Regions from separate parts of the Cobetia sp. 3AK genome, predicted to be linked through region 2. Evidence: predicted binding sites of a transcription regulator. Region 2 holds the regulator's gene; each other region holds the start of a gene.
The links. Region 2 encodes PhoB, which activates phosphate uptake and scavenging genes when phosphate is short. Its sites were predicted from a motif close to TGTCATANNNNTGTCANA; they were not measured.
Positions count from the first base shown of each region.

Region 1 (4,162 bases), on a different contig from region 2:
CGCTGGACGAATGCGCGTTGCCGATCATGTCGTTCGACAACCAAAGATTATACTGATGCCACTCCGGGCTGATAGTCCTTCTTTATACGTGCAGGCAACGGTTTGTTGCCCGATCACGCTTGCGTGCGACGTTTTGTAGTGCAAGGATAGAGTCATCGACGCTTCATCGTCATCACTGGACACCGGCCCGACCCATGAATCAATCCTCAAGCTCCCGCCTTCGCACTGCCGCTGCCTGCCCTTCGGGTCAGCTGGCGTCGGCTGCGTGTGCGGCTGGCTATTGGTATTGGTTTACACAGGGGCGCGCCTGAGGTTACGGCGTGCCTGTCTCGTACGGGCTGCCACCACCTTGAAGAACCCCCGGTCGCAGCCACGACCGGGGGTTCTTGCGTTTGGGCCCGGCAATCTCTCATGACGAGAGAGGCGTGCCACCCTAACGTGCCAACGATGATTGCAGCATGAATGACTGGAGGAATGACCATGCGTACCACGATCCCGACTACCCGCTTCTCTTTCGCTTCCGCTCGGGTCGTGCATGGTTATTGGCGCTGGCGATTTAGCGGCGTCCTGCCTCTTTCCGCTGTCACCGCGGGGCAGGGCGAGCAACATCGGGGTGACGATTCGCGAAGTCCCTGTCTGTCAGAGTGAATATTGCGTGATGAAGCCGAAGCTTCGTCACAGGAGAGAAGACCATGAACGCCAGCCTTGAACGCGTGTTGACGAATGACCCGCACACAGCCGATACCACTGTCGACACCATGACCGCCGAGACTACCCCCGTGACCCGCTTCGATGCCGCCCAGACACCGACCACTCCCGGACGCATCAGCCGTGAAGCCCTGCCCAGCGCCAGCGAATTGCGCGCGCAGCTGCCGGTGGATGCTGACCTGGCCGGCCAGATTCGCCAGCACCGCGCTGAGATCAACGCGATTCTTGCCGGGGAGGATGATCGTCTGCTGGTGGTGGTCGGCCCGTGTTCCATCCATGATCTCAAGGCCGCGCGTGAATACGCCCAGCGCCTTGCGGTGATCGAACCGCAGGTCCGTGATCGCCTCAAGCTGGTGATGCGTGTCTATGTCGAGAAGCCGCGCACGACGGTGGGCTGGAAGGGGCTGGCCTATGATCCGCATCTGGATGGCAGTGATGACATGGCCAGCGGCCTGCGTCAGGCGCGCGAGCTGATGCGCGAGATCAACCAGCTGGGCCTGCCGGTCGCGACCGAGCTGCTGCAGCCGCTGACCGCCGCCTACCTGGAAGACCTGCTCGGCTGGGCGGCCATCGGGGCACGCACCACCGAGTCACAGATCCACCGCGAGATGGCCTCCGGCCTTGGCTGCGCCGTAGGCTTCAAGAATGGAACCGATGGTGGGGTCGAGGTCGCCGTGCAGGCGATCGGTGCGGCAGCTCACGGGCATCGCCACTTCGGCATGGATGACAGCGGGCGCCCGGCGCTGATCGAGACCGCGGGCAATCCCCACACCCATGTGGTGCTGCGGGGCGGCCATGGTCAGCCCAACTACGATGCAGACTCGGTGGCCGCCTGCCGGCGAGAGCTGGAAGGGGCCGGTCTGACACCGCGACTGATGGTCGACTGCAGTCATGCCAACTCGCGCAAGGACCACCGTCGTCAGAGCGAAGTGATGCTGGATGTGCTCTCCCAGCGTCTGGCCGGTGATGACGCCTTGATCGGCGTGATGCTGGAAAGCCATCTCAACGAGGGCAAGCAGGCATTGCCGGCAGCGGACAAGCTCTCGCAGCTGCGCCATGGCGTTTCCGTGACCGATGCCTGTCTCGGGTGGGAGACGACGGAGCATCTGCTGAGTCTGGCGGCAGAGCGTCTGCGAGACGCCTGACCCAGACACCACCCTGCTGGTGAAGCCCTCTTTCCTCACGGCTGACGGAGCAGGTCTCGCGCTTGTGAATTCCCCGCGCCCGATGGTCATGCGACCGTCGGGCGCTGTCGTTTGCATGAGGCGTATCGTTCGCGTCATACGACTGTCATTTGGTTCGCGTATCACTCTTGTTGCCCTTGGCGGCCCCACAGGGGCCAGGCCTGAAAAGAACAACCCGCAACCTGACTACGGGGAAGCAGCATGAGCAAGGAAATTGAAGATCATCGCCTACTGAATGCCAGTCACAACGAGACATTCTCTTCCATCATCGACAAGCACCTTTCCCGTCGTCGCGTGTTGCAGGGTGGTCTGGGCATGGCGGCTGCCAGCATGCTGGGCGGCTTCGGGCTGGCGGGCCTGAGCGGTGCGGCCAATGCCGACAGCGGCAAGACCACAGGGACTCCGGCGAAGACACCGCTGGCGCTGGCCTTCGAGTCCATCAAGGGCTCTCGCACGGATGCCTTCGTGGTACCTGCAGGGTATACCGCCCATGTCCTGGCACCGTGGGGCACTCCGCTCAACGACAAGGCACCGCAGTGGAGTGAATCGCTGGCGATGACGCCGGAGGCCCAGCTCAACAGCATCGGCATGCATCACGACGGCATGCACAACTTCGCGCTGAGCGAAGACACCGCCTCCAGCAATTTCCTGCTGGTGATGAACAATGAGTACATCGATCAGGATGCCCTGTGGGCGCCCAAGGGCGGCGCGACCAATGCGGAGTCCGGCAAGCGCCCGGCCGATGAAGTGCGTACCGAGATCAATGCCCACGGCGTGACCGTCGTCGAAGTCAAGAAGGATGCCGGCGGCAAGTGGGATGTGGTGAGCAACTCCGGCTACAACCGTCGCTATACCAGCGCCAGCGAGATGGTGTTGAGTGGCCCGGTGGCAGGCAGTGATTACGTCAAGACTGCCTTCTCTCCGGATGGCACGCGCACGCGTGGTACCAACAACAACTGCGCCAACGGCTATACCCCCTGGGGCACCTACCTGACCTGTGAGGAGAACTGGCCGGGGTACTTCGTCAAGCGCAGTGATCGTCAGAGCGATGATGATCGCATCGGCATCGAGACCGAGCGTGGCCGCTACGGCTGGGAAACCGCCGCGGGAGATGCCAGCGAAGTCGATGGCGAATTCGCGCGCTTCGACAATACGCCGACGGCGGACAGTGCCGACAAGGATTATCGCAATGAGCCACGTACCTTCGGCTACATCGTCGAGATCGACCCCTACACCGGTGAGAAGGCCGTCAAGCGCACCGCGCTGGGACGTTTCCGCCATGAAGGCTGCTGGCCGGGCAAGCTGGTCGAAGGCGAGCCGGTGGTGTTCTATTCAGGCCATGACTCGCGCAACGAATACATCTACAAGTTCGTCTCCGATGCCAGATGGGAGGCCGCCGATGCGCACGTGCCGGGAGCCGACAAGAATCGCCTGACGATCGGTGACAAGTATCTGGACAAGGGCACGTTGTATGTTGCCCAGTTCTCCGCCGACGGTACTGGCAAGTGGCTGAAGCTGACGCCGGACGCCGTGACCAGGGATGGCCGGACGCTTGCCGCTGCGCTGGGCCTGGCGGCCGATGATCTGGCCGGCGTCATCATCCATACCGCGGACGCGGCGGATCTGATGGGCGCCACGCCGATGGACCGCCCGGAGTGGGGTGCCGTCGACCCGGCTTCCGGTGAGGTCTACATGACACTGACCAACAACTCCAAGCGCACCGAAGAGGGTACCGCGGCTGCCTTCACCAATGACGGCAAGGCCATCGAGGAGCCGGGAGTCGGTTACAAGACGGCGCCGACCAATGCCGCCAACCCGCGCGGTGGCAACGAGGCAGGACAGATCATCCGCTGGCGTGAGGCAGGGGATCACACCGCCTTCGATTGGGAGATCTTCGTGTTCGGCGCGGCGGCCAGTGACGCCGACAACCTGTCCGGCCTGACCGAGATGAATGAATTCGCCAGTCCGGATGGCCTCTACTTCGACGAACGTGAGGACGAGCAGGGTATCCTGTGGATCCAGACGGACAACGGCTACGCCGGTGTGGCGGACGCCACCAATGACCAGCTACTGGCGGTCGTGCCGGCCGCGCTTCAGCAGGCCGAAGGGGATGCTGCCGTGATCGGTGCCGATAACCAGGCACAGCTCAAGCGCTTCGCGGTTGGCCCGAACGGCTGTGAAGTGACCGGCATCTTCGCGACACCTGACAGGACGGCGTTGTTCGTCAATATCCAGCATCCCGGCAACTGGCCGCAGAGTGTGGATGCGAC
Region 1 is NZ_JARWKR010000007.1:92,082-96,243, forward strand. It holds gene QD228_RS11720 (3-deoxy-7-phosphoheptulonate synthase) at 693-1,853, shown strand; gene QD228_RS11725 (PhoX family phosphatase) at 2,094-4,162, shown strand, end outside.
Region 1: a site for PhoB is predicted at 1,986-2,003, ahead of QD228_RS11725 (PhoX family phosphatase). Genes of this name have one in related genera too.

Region 2 (4,162 bases):
GGCGCGGATGCTGGGTATCGCGCCACGACGCCATGTCTGGCGGCGCGAAGTGGCCCTGTGTCATGGCGATGAGCCCTGGGTGATCGCGCGCTCGCTGGCGGCGCTGGACCTGGCCCATGGCCACCGTCTTTCGACGCTCGGCGAAGGCTCGCTGGGCCATTGGCTGTTCCGCCAGCCCGACCTGACCCGCAGCGCCATCGATGTCAGCCGGGCGCCACTGAGACTTGCCAGCACGCAGCCGCTGGCACGCACCGCCAGCCTGTGGATGCGCCGCTCGATGTTCTCGCACGGTCGCTTCCGGGTACTGGTCCAGGAAGGTTTCACCCCTCGGTTCCAGCACGCTCTGGAACTCTGATTCCCCACTGCCGTTCGATCAGGAGTCTTGATGTCAGCGTCATCCGCTTCCCGCCCGTCCAAACTGGCCGATTACCTCGCCCTGACTCGTCTGGACCGCCCCATCGGCACCTGGCTGCTGATGTGGCCGACCCTCTGGGCCCTGTGGCTGGCGGCCGATGGGCTACCGGACCGCGATATGCTGCTGATCTTCGTGGCTGGCGTCTATCTGATGCGTGCCGCCGGCTGCGTGATCAACGACTACGCGGATCGCCACTGGGACAAGCATGTCGAACGCACCCGGGATCGCCCGCTGACCTCAGGACGCATCACGGAGCGCGAGGCGCTGACCCTGTTCGGTGTGCTGGTCGCGGCCGCCTTCGTGCTGGTGTGCTTCACCAACCTGACCACGGTGCTGCTGTCGATCGTCGCCGTGCTGCTGGCGGCCAGCTATCCGTTCATGAAGCGCTTTCATCATCTGCCGCAGGTGGTGCTGGGTGCCGCCTTCGGCTGGGCGATTCCGATGGCCTTCGCGGCGACGCTTGAGGAGGTGCCGACCTATGGCTGGTGGCTGTTCGCGGCCAATCTGATGTGGACGGTGGCCTACGACACCGCCTATGCGATGGTCGATCGCAATGACGACCTCAAGGTCGGCATCAAGTCCACCGCCGTGCTGTTCGGCCGCGCCGACACGCTGATGATCGGTCTGCTGCAGCTGGGCATGCTGGCGGTGTTGATCGGCATCGGCCTGCACCTGGCGCTGGGCGGCTTCTACTGGCTGGGGCTGGCCGCGGCGGCCGTGACGTTCGTCTGGCAGCAGCGCCTGATTCGCGAGCGGGAGCGTGGCCCCTGCTTCCAGGCATTTCTCAACAACCACTGGTCCGGCCTGCTGATCTTCGCGGGCATCGCGCTGGCGACCTGGCCAGCTGCTTGATCCCTCTTTCCGGCCAACGGGCCCGCGTCCTCATCCGGTCTGCCAGCGATCTTCCTCATGCGGCGAGGCGTGACATTCACGCCTTGAGAGAGTTGAGGGACTCACTGGCAAGCCGGGCGGCAAGCTGCCAAGCTGGCGATTGTCATCTCACTGTCATATAAGCAGGTTGTAATCGTCATCGACTTGTCATTCTGGCGCGTGCGCCGACTGCTGCATGGGATCTAGCGATGAGCTCCAAGACCGTACTGATTGTCGACGACGAATCCTCGATACGCGAGATGATCGCCGTCGCCCTGGAAATGGCGGATTACCGCGTGCTGGAGGCCGACAATGCCCAGGACGCCCACGCCATCGTCGTCGATGAAAAGCCCGATCTGCTGTTGCTGGACTGGATGATGCCCGGCACCAGCGGGCTGGAACTGGCGCGCCGCCTCAAGCGTGACGAGACCACGGCGGAGCTGCCGATCATCCTGCTCACCGCCAAGGGCGAGGAAGACAACAAGATCCAGGGGCTCGAGGCCGGGGCGGACGATTACATCACCAAGCCCTTCTCGCCACGCGAGCTGGTGGCACGCCTCAAGGCCGTGCTGCGCCGCACCACGCCCAAGGGCGTCGAGGAGTCGGTGGAAGTCGAGGGTCTGATGCTCGACCCCGCCAGCCACCGCGTGACCGCACACGGCAACTCCCTGGAGGTCGGCCCCACCGAATACCGCCTGCTGCAGTTCTTCATGACCCATCAGGAGCGCGCCTACACCCGCAGCCAGCTGCTGGATCAGGTCTGGGGCGGCAATGTCTATGTCGAGGAGCGCACCGTGGACGTGCACATTCGTCGTCTGCGCAAGGCGCTGGGCGAGGGGCATCAGCACTTGATCCAGACCGTCCGCGGTACCGGTTATCGCTTCAGCGCCCAGGCCTGAGACGCGGATGCGCTACTGGACGAACGAGCTATGGCGGCTGGGCTATCTGGCGGGCGGCTTCGGGCTGGTCGGCGGACTGCTCGGCCTGCTGGGCTGGGGCCTGGCGCTGGGGCTGGCGCTGTACCTGTTCGTCCATCTCAAGCACCTCAAGAGCCTCTACACCTGGCTGATCACCAACCCCCATGAAGAGCCGCCGCCCGGCGATGGCGTCTGGGGGGATCTGCTCGATCGTCTGTATCGCTACCAGAAGGGTCAGCGTCAGGCACAGGAGCGACTGCGCAGCATCCTCAATCGCATCCAGGAATCCTCGGAAGCGATGCGCGATGGCCTGGTGATGCTCGACAATCACGGCGACATGGAGTGGTGGAACAGCGCTGCCGAGCAGTTGATCGGCCTCAAGGCCAGTCACGACCGCGGCCAGCACGTCACCAACTATCTGCGTGACCCCGTGTTCATCGATTACTTCAATCGGCTGGCCTATCGTGAGCCGCTGACCCTGCAATCGCCGCTCTCCGACAACCTGACCCTGCAGATCTCCATCACCCTGTTCGGTGACAACGAGCGCCTGGTGATGGTGCGCGATGTCACCCGTCTCTACCGTCTCGAGGAAATGCGCCGCGATTTCGTGGCCAATGTCTCCCATGAGCTGCGCACGCCGCTGACGGTACTGGCCGGCTACCTCGAGACCTATTCCGACTATGCCGATGACCTGCCCCCGCGCTGGCAGCGTGGCCTGGGACAGATGCAGAGTCAGACCGACCGCATGCAGCACCTCGTCGAGGATCTGCTGACCCTGTCGCGCCTGGAGACCGACGAGCTGTCGGGCGAAGGACGTCGCATCGACATGGCGCAGCTGCTGACGCGTATCCGGGAAGATGCCGAAGGCCTCTCGAAGGAGCGGCATGTCATCACGGTGGAGGTCGAGCCCGGACTGGCCCTGATGGGTGAGGAGCAGGAGCTGAGAAGCGCGATCTCGAATCTGGTCTTCAATGCGGTGCGTTACACGCCGGAAGACTGCCACATCACGCTGCGCTGCCAGAGCACCAGCGAGGGCGTGATGGTCGAGGTGGAGGATGACGGTGACGGCATTGATCCCGTGCATCTACCGCGCCTGACGGAGCGCTTCTATCGCATCGACAAGGGACGCAGCACCGCCACTGGTGGCACCGGGCTGGGGCTGGCCATCGTCAAGCATGTGCTGATCCGCCATCAGGGCCGCCTGGAGATCGACAGCCTGCCCGGCGAGGGCGCACGCTTCCGTTGTCATTTCCCGGTGGAACGCCGCTGCGCGACGACTGCCTGACGGTTGCAGCCCCACTGACACGAACGCCCCGCCGCGCCCTCTGCATGAGGTCACGGCGGGGCGTCGTGGTATCTGCGTTCGTCAACGCTCGCGATAAAGCCTGGCTCAGCGGCGCGGTGCAGGCAGCTGTCGGTAGTGGCTCTGCCACATCAGGACGGCACCCGCCACGGCCCCGGGAATGAACAGCAGGTTGGCCAAGGGCACCAGCGTCAGCACGAACACGGCACCACCGAAGGTCAGTGACGGCCACCAGCGCGCCTTGAGACGCTGCTTCATGTCACCGAAGCTGACCTGATGGTTGTCCATCGGATAGTCCAGATACTGGATCGCCATGCTCCAGGCCGAGAACAGCCCCCACAGCAGCGGTGAGAGCAGATTCAGGCCCGGAATGAAGCCGAGAATGAACAGCGCGATCATGCGGGGAATGAAGTAACCCAGTTTGGCCATCTCGCGCCCCAGCGAGTCGATCCCGATCTTCACCAGGCCACGCTCATCCTCGATCAAGGTGCCATCCAGTCGATGCTCGACCTTCTCGGCCAGAATGCCGTAGAACGGCGCCGCGATCAGATTGGTCACCAGGCTGAAGGTGAAGAACACCGCCAGCAACAGACTCAGCACCAGCACCGGCCAGATCAACCAGCTCAGCCATTCCAGCCAGCTGGGCACCTTGAGCAT
Region 2 is NZ_JARWKR010000006.1:90,737-94,898, forward strand. It holds gene QD228_RS10135 (chorismate lyase) at 1-355, shown strand, start outside; gene ubiA (4-hydroxybenzoate octaprenyltransferase) at 386-1,267, shown strand; gene phoB (phosphate regulon transcriptional regulator PhoB) at 1,495-2,184, shown strand; gene phoR (phosphate regulon sensor histidine kinase PhoR) at 2,192-3,487, shown strand; gene cysZ (sulfate transporter CysZ) at 3,593-4,162, opposite strand, start outside.

Region 3 (4,162 bases), on a different contig from region 2:
CAGCGGCCGGTCTCTGCCCTCCTCTCGAGATGGCGCTATCTGGAACAGCGCTGCTTTCAACAGCTCTGCTTTCAACCGATAGCACCAGACAGGTCAGGGTAGACAGATCACAGCAGACAGGTCAGAGAAAGACAGATCCGCTCTCCTTGCATGGTGTCAGCAGCACAAGCACTCATCGTCGGAGCCAGGCGCAATGCCTGAGTCATCCCGCGACACCTGAACGACTCCCACGCCGCACGCGCCTCCAGTACCTGCCTGCTCTGCTTCAGGCACATCATTCAGCCTTCCGGTCCCTGTGACAGCCAATGTCGAACTCTCCCACGCCCGCAATCCAACCGTCCTTGCCGACATCCGACTCGCCCACGCGCCTCGCCGTCTTCATCGATGTCCAGAATATCTATTACACCACCCGCGACACCTTTGGCCGGCAATTCGATTACCGCCGACTGTGGGCCGAACTGGAATCCCTGGGCAGCATCACGCATGCCTACGCCTATGCGATTGACCGTGGTGACCCCAAGCAGCAGCAATTCCAGCAACGCCTGCGCGAGATAGGCTTTGAGGTCAAACTCAAGCCCTTCATCCAGCGCGGCGACGGCTCGGCCAAGGGCGACTGGGATGTCGGCATCACCATCGACGTGATGGAAGCCGCCCCCGAGGTCGACGAGATCATTCTCGCCTCCGGCGATGGTGACTTCGCCCTGCTGCTGGAGCATGTCGCAGCGCGCCATGCCGTCACGACGCGTGTCTACGGCGTCGAGGCACTCACTGCCCTCGCCCTGATGCGCAGCTCTGATCACTTCCGCGAGATAGATGACACGCTGCTGATGCGCTGAGGGCTTGCCCCCACGATGCCCCACGGCCACATCACGCACGCCATTACCACAACGCCCGCAAGCCTTCCCGTCAGAGGAGGACTTGCGGGCGTTTTCGTCGAGTTGAAGGAAAGTCCCGGAGACTGGTGGCGTGTGTCCCCAGATTGCCCTCTAGCGCTGTGGTGCGGCGGATAACGTCAACTCGATGGCATCGTGACGCCAGTGTTCATCATCGCAGTCCACTGCGCGGCCATTCTGATCGAAGTTGATTCGCGTGATGCGCTGCGCCGGGCTACCCGGTGCCGCATTCAGGGCGACGGCCGTCTCGGCGTCGAACACGCTGGAGGCCAGCTCGAAGCTCACGCGCCGGATGCGAATGGCGTACTGGTGAAGGTAGAGCGTCGTCAGCGAATGCGCCGAGAGGTCGAAATCGAGAATGCCGGGGAAGCAGTCGCGTCGCAGGTGATGACAGACGTGCAGCACCCGCCGGCCATCGATGCGCCGCACCCGCGTGATGCGATAGACCCCGGCGCCCCGTGCAATTCCCAGACGCTGGGCGATCACCTCATCAGCGGGAACTTCCTGAGCGGCCAGCACCTCGGTGGAAGCGACCCGCTGCTGCGACTGCACCATCTCGTGAAAAGGCAGACATGCCAGCAGGTCATACCTGAGGCGCGGCGGCGAGACGAACCAGCCGCGGCGGTTCTCGCGATAGATTCGCCCTTCCGCTTCCAGCTGCAGCAAGGCATCTCGCAAGGTGACTCGTGTGGTGCCGAACCGCTCGATCATCTCACGCTCGGACGGCAGACGCTGCGAGGCATGCAGCGGCGCTGCTTCAAGATGGTTCAGCAGCCTGCCCTTGAGCCCGGTGACGGGCAAATCCGCCGTGCGCGTCAGGGAAGTTGCATCGTCACCTGTGGGCTCGATCGATGATGAAGGCATGCGAAGTTCCTGAAAGATAACGAAAGAGAGCGATTTCTGGCGAGTCACTTGCATGTCATCCAAGGTGTCCATCATGACAAGGCTCGAGAATCGCGATCGCTGTGGTCTAGTGTAGACGTCGCCAGGCGAGTCAGCCCACGCTCGCCGAGCACCATGACACAGGCATGACGATCCGGTGACAGCGCAAGGCTTTCCTGTGTGCTGCGCGTGAGAATCCGAGGCGGATATCTAGCACAGGAGCACGCTGTCATGCAGGGAATTGTCAGGAAATCAGCCGGCACCACGCAGCGTTGCGTCAAAACATGTAGCGCTGATGGCTGATGGCTCATTGCCACGACACTGACATCACGACACTGACATAGTGACGACACGCGACTGTCACAACCGCTGCGTAAAGTCATGTCAGCCCCGAGACTGAACTAGACCACAGAAATTGAGGTGGCAGGTCTCGAGGAAGACTGCGCAGGACAAGAACCAGCTTTGACCCCATCTCGCCTGCCTGCTCGCCTCGGCGACTCGCTGGCCAGGAATGCACTCTCGCATCCGTTGATTACCCCGTCTGGGAGGATTGTCATTGAAGTCGTTCACCGCTACCTCGCCCCGTACCGCCGGCCTGATGGTCTCGGCCCTCATGGCCACCCTGCTGAGCAGCGCCTCCGTCAGTGCCGCTGAAGTGCCGGAAGCACTGCTCAAGGCCGCCCAGGCAGAAGGCCGCGTCGACAGCGTCGGCATGCCGGACAGCTGGGCCAACTGGAAGGACACCTGGGCAGACCTCGAGTCGAAGTATTCCATCGCGCACAGCGATACCGACATGAGCTCCGCCGAGGAAGTCGCCAAGTTCAAGGCCGAAGGCGAGAACGCCACGGCAGATATCGGTGACGTGGGCTTCGCCTTCGGCCCCATCGCGGTCAAGCAGGGCGTGACTCAAGCCTACAAGCCGACCACCTGGGACGAGATTCCCGACTGGGCCAAGGATGAAGATGGCGAGTGGATGCTGGGCTACACCGGCACCATCTCCCTGATGATCAACAAGACACTCGTCAGTGAAGATCAGCGCCCCGCTTCCTTCGCGGATCTCGCCAATGGCGATTACAAGGTCTCCGTCGGCGCGGTCGGCAAGGCCTCCCAGGCCAACAACGCCATCCTGGCCGCAGCCTTCGCCAATGGCGGCAGCGAGTCAGACCTGACGCCGGGTCTGGAAGTGTTCGCCGAACTGGCCCGCCAGGGACGCCTGTCACTGGCCGAGCCGAGCATCGCCAACCTGGAGAAGGGCGAGGTGGAGGTCGCGCTGCTGTGGGACTTCAACGCGCTCAACTATCGCGATCAGATCAACCGCGACACCTTCGAGGTGGTCATCCCCTCGGATGCCTCCGTCACCTCGGGCTACGCCACCATCATCAACAAGCATGCCGCTCACCCGAACGCCGCCAAGCTGGCGCGTGAGTACATCCTGTCAGATGCCGGCCAGCTGAACCTGGCGGCAGGTTACGCCCGCCCGATCCGCGCCGAGCACCTGACCCTGCCGGAAGACATCGCCGCCAAGCTGCTGCCCAACGAGCAGTACGCCAATGCCCGCCCGGTACAGGACTTCGCCGGCTGGGAAGCCAGTGCCCGACAGCTGCCGCGTCAGTGGCAGTCCCAGGTACTGATCCACCAGCAGTGACCCCCGGCCTCTGTCCAGAGCGGATAGAGCGCGCACCATCCTGACAGACGGCACCGTCCACACGGTGCCGTCTTGAGCTTCACGGAGTCTTCATGTCCCAGCGTGTCATTCTTGTCGTGCTCGATGGCCTCAACCATGCCGTGGGCCGGCATGCCATGGGCTATCTGAGTGCCCTGGTCGAGGCCGGTCGCGGGCAGTACCAGTCGCTGGAGTGCGAGCTGCCAGCGATGTCGCGACCGCTCTATGAGTGCCTGCTGACCGGTGATCTGCCCGTCGACTCCGGCATCGTCAACAATGGCATCGTGCGACGCTCGCGTGGCGTGAGCCTGTTCGATCTCGCCAGTCAGCAGGGGCGACGCACCGCGGCAGCCGCCTATCACTGGGTCAGCGAACTCTACGTCGCCGCCCCCTTCGTGCCGGCCAGACACCGACTGCTCGACAATCCCGAATCCGCCATCCAGGCGGGCATCTTCTACTGGCAGGATCACTACCCGGACGACCACGTCTTCAGCGATGCCGAGATGCTGAGACTGCGTCACGACCCGGACTTCCTGCTGGTGCACAGCATGAACATCGATGACGCCGGCCACCGCCACGGCGGTGAGTCCGCGCAATATCGCAATGCGGCGCGTCATGCCGATGTCGCCTTGGCCGACTACCTGCCCTGCTGGCTGGAGGCCGGCTATCAGGTGATGGTCACCGCCGATCACGGCATGAACGCCGACCGCTCACATTCCGGGCT
Region 3 is NZ_JARWKR010000005.1:354,756-358,917, reverse strand. It holds gene QD228_RS09720 (NYN domain-containing protein) at 342-836, shown strand; gene QD228_RS09715 (UTRA domain-containing protein) at 987-1,757, opposite strand; gene QD228_RS09710 (extracellular solute-binding protein) at 2,332-3,420, shown strand; gene QD228_RS09705 (alkaline phosphatase family protein) at 3,513-4,162, shown strand, end outside.
Region 3: a site for PhoB is predicted at 1,921-1,938, ahead of QD228_RS09715 (UTRA domain-containing protein). Genes of this name have one in related genera too.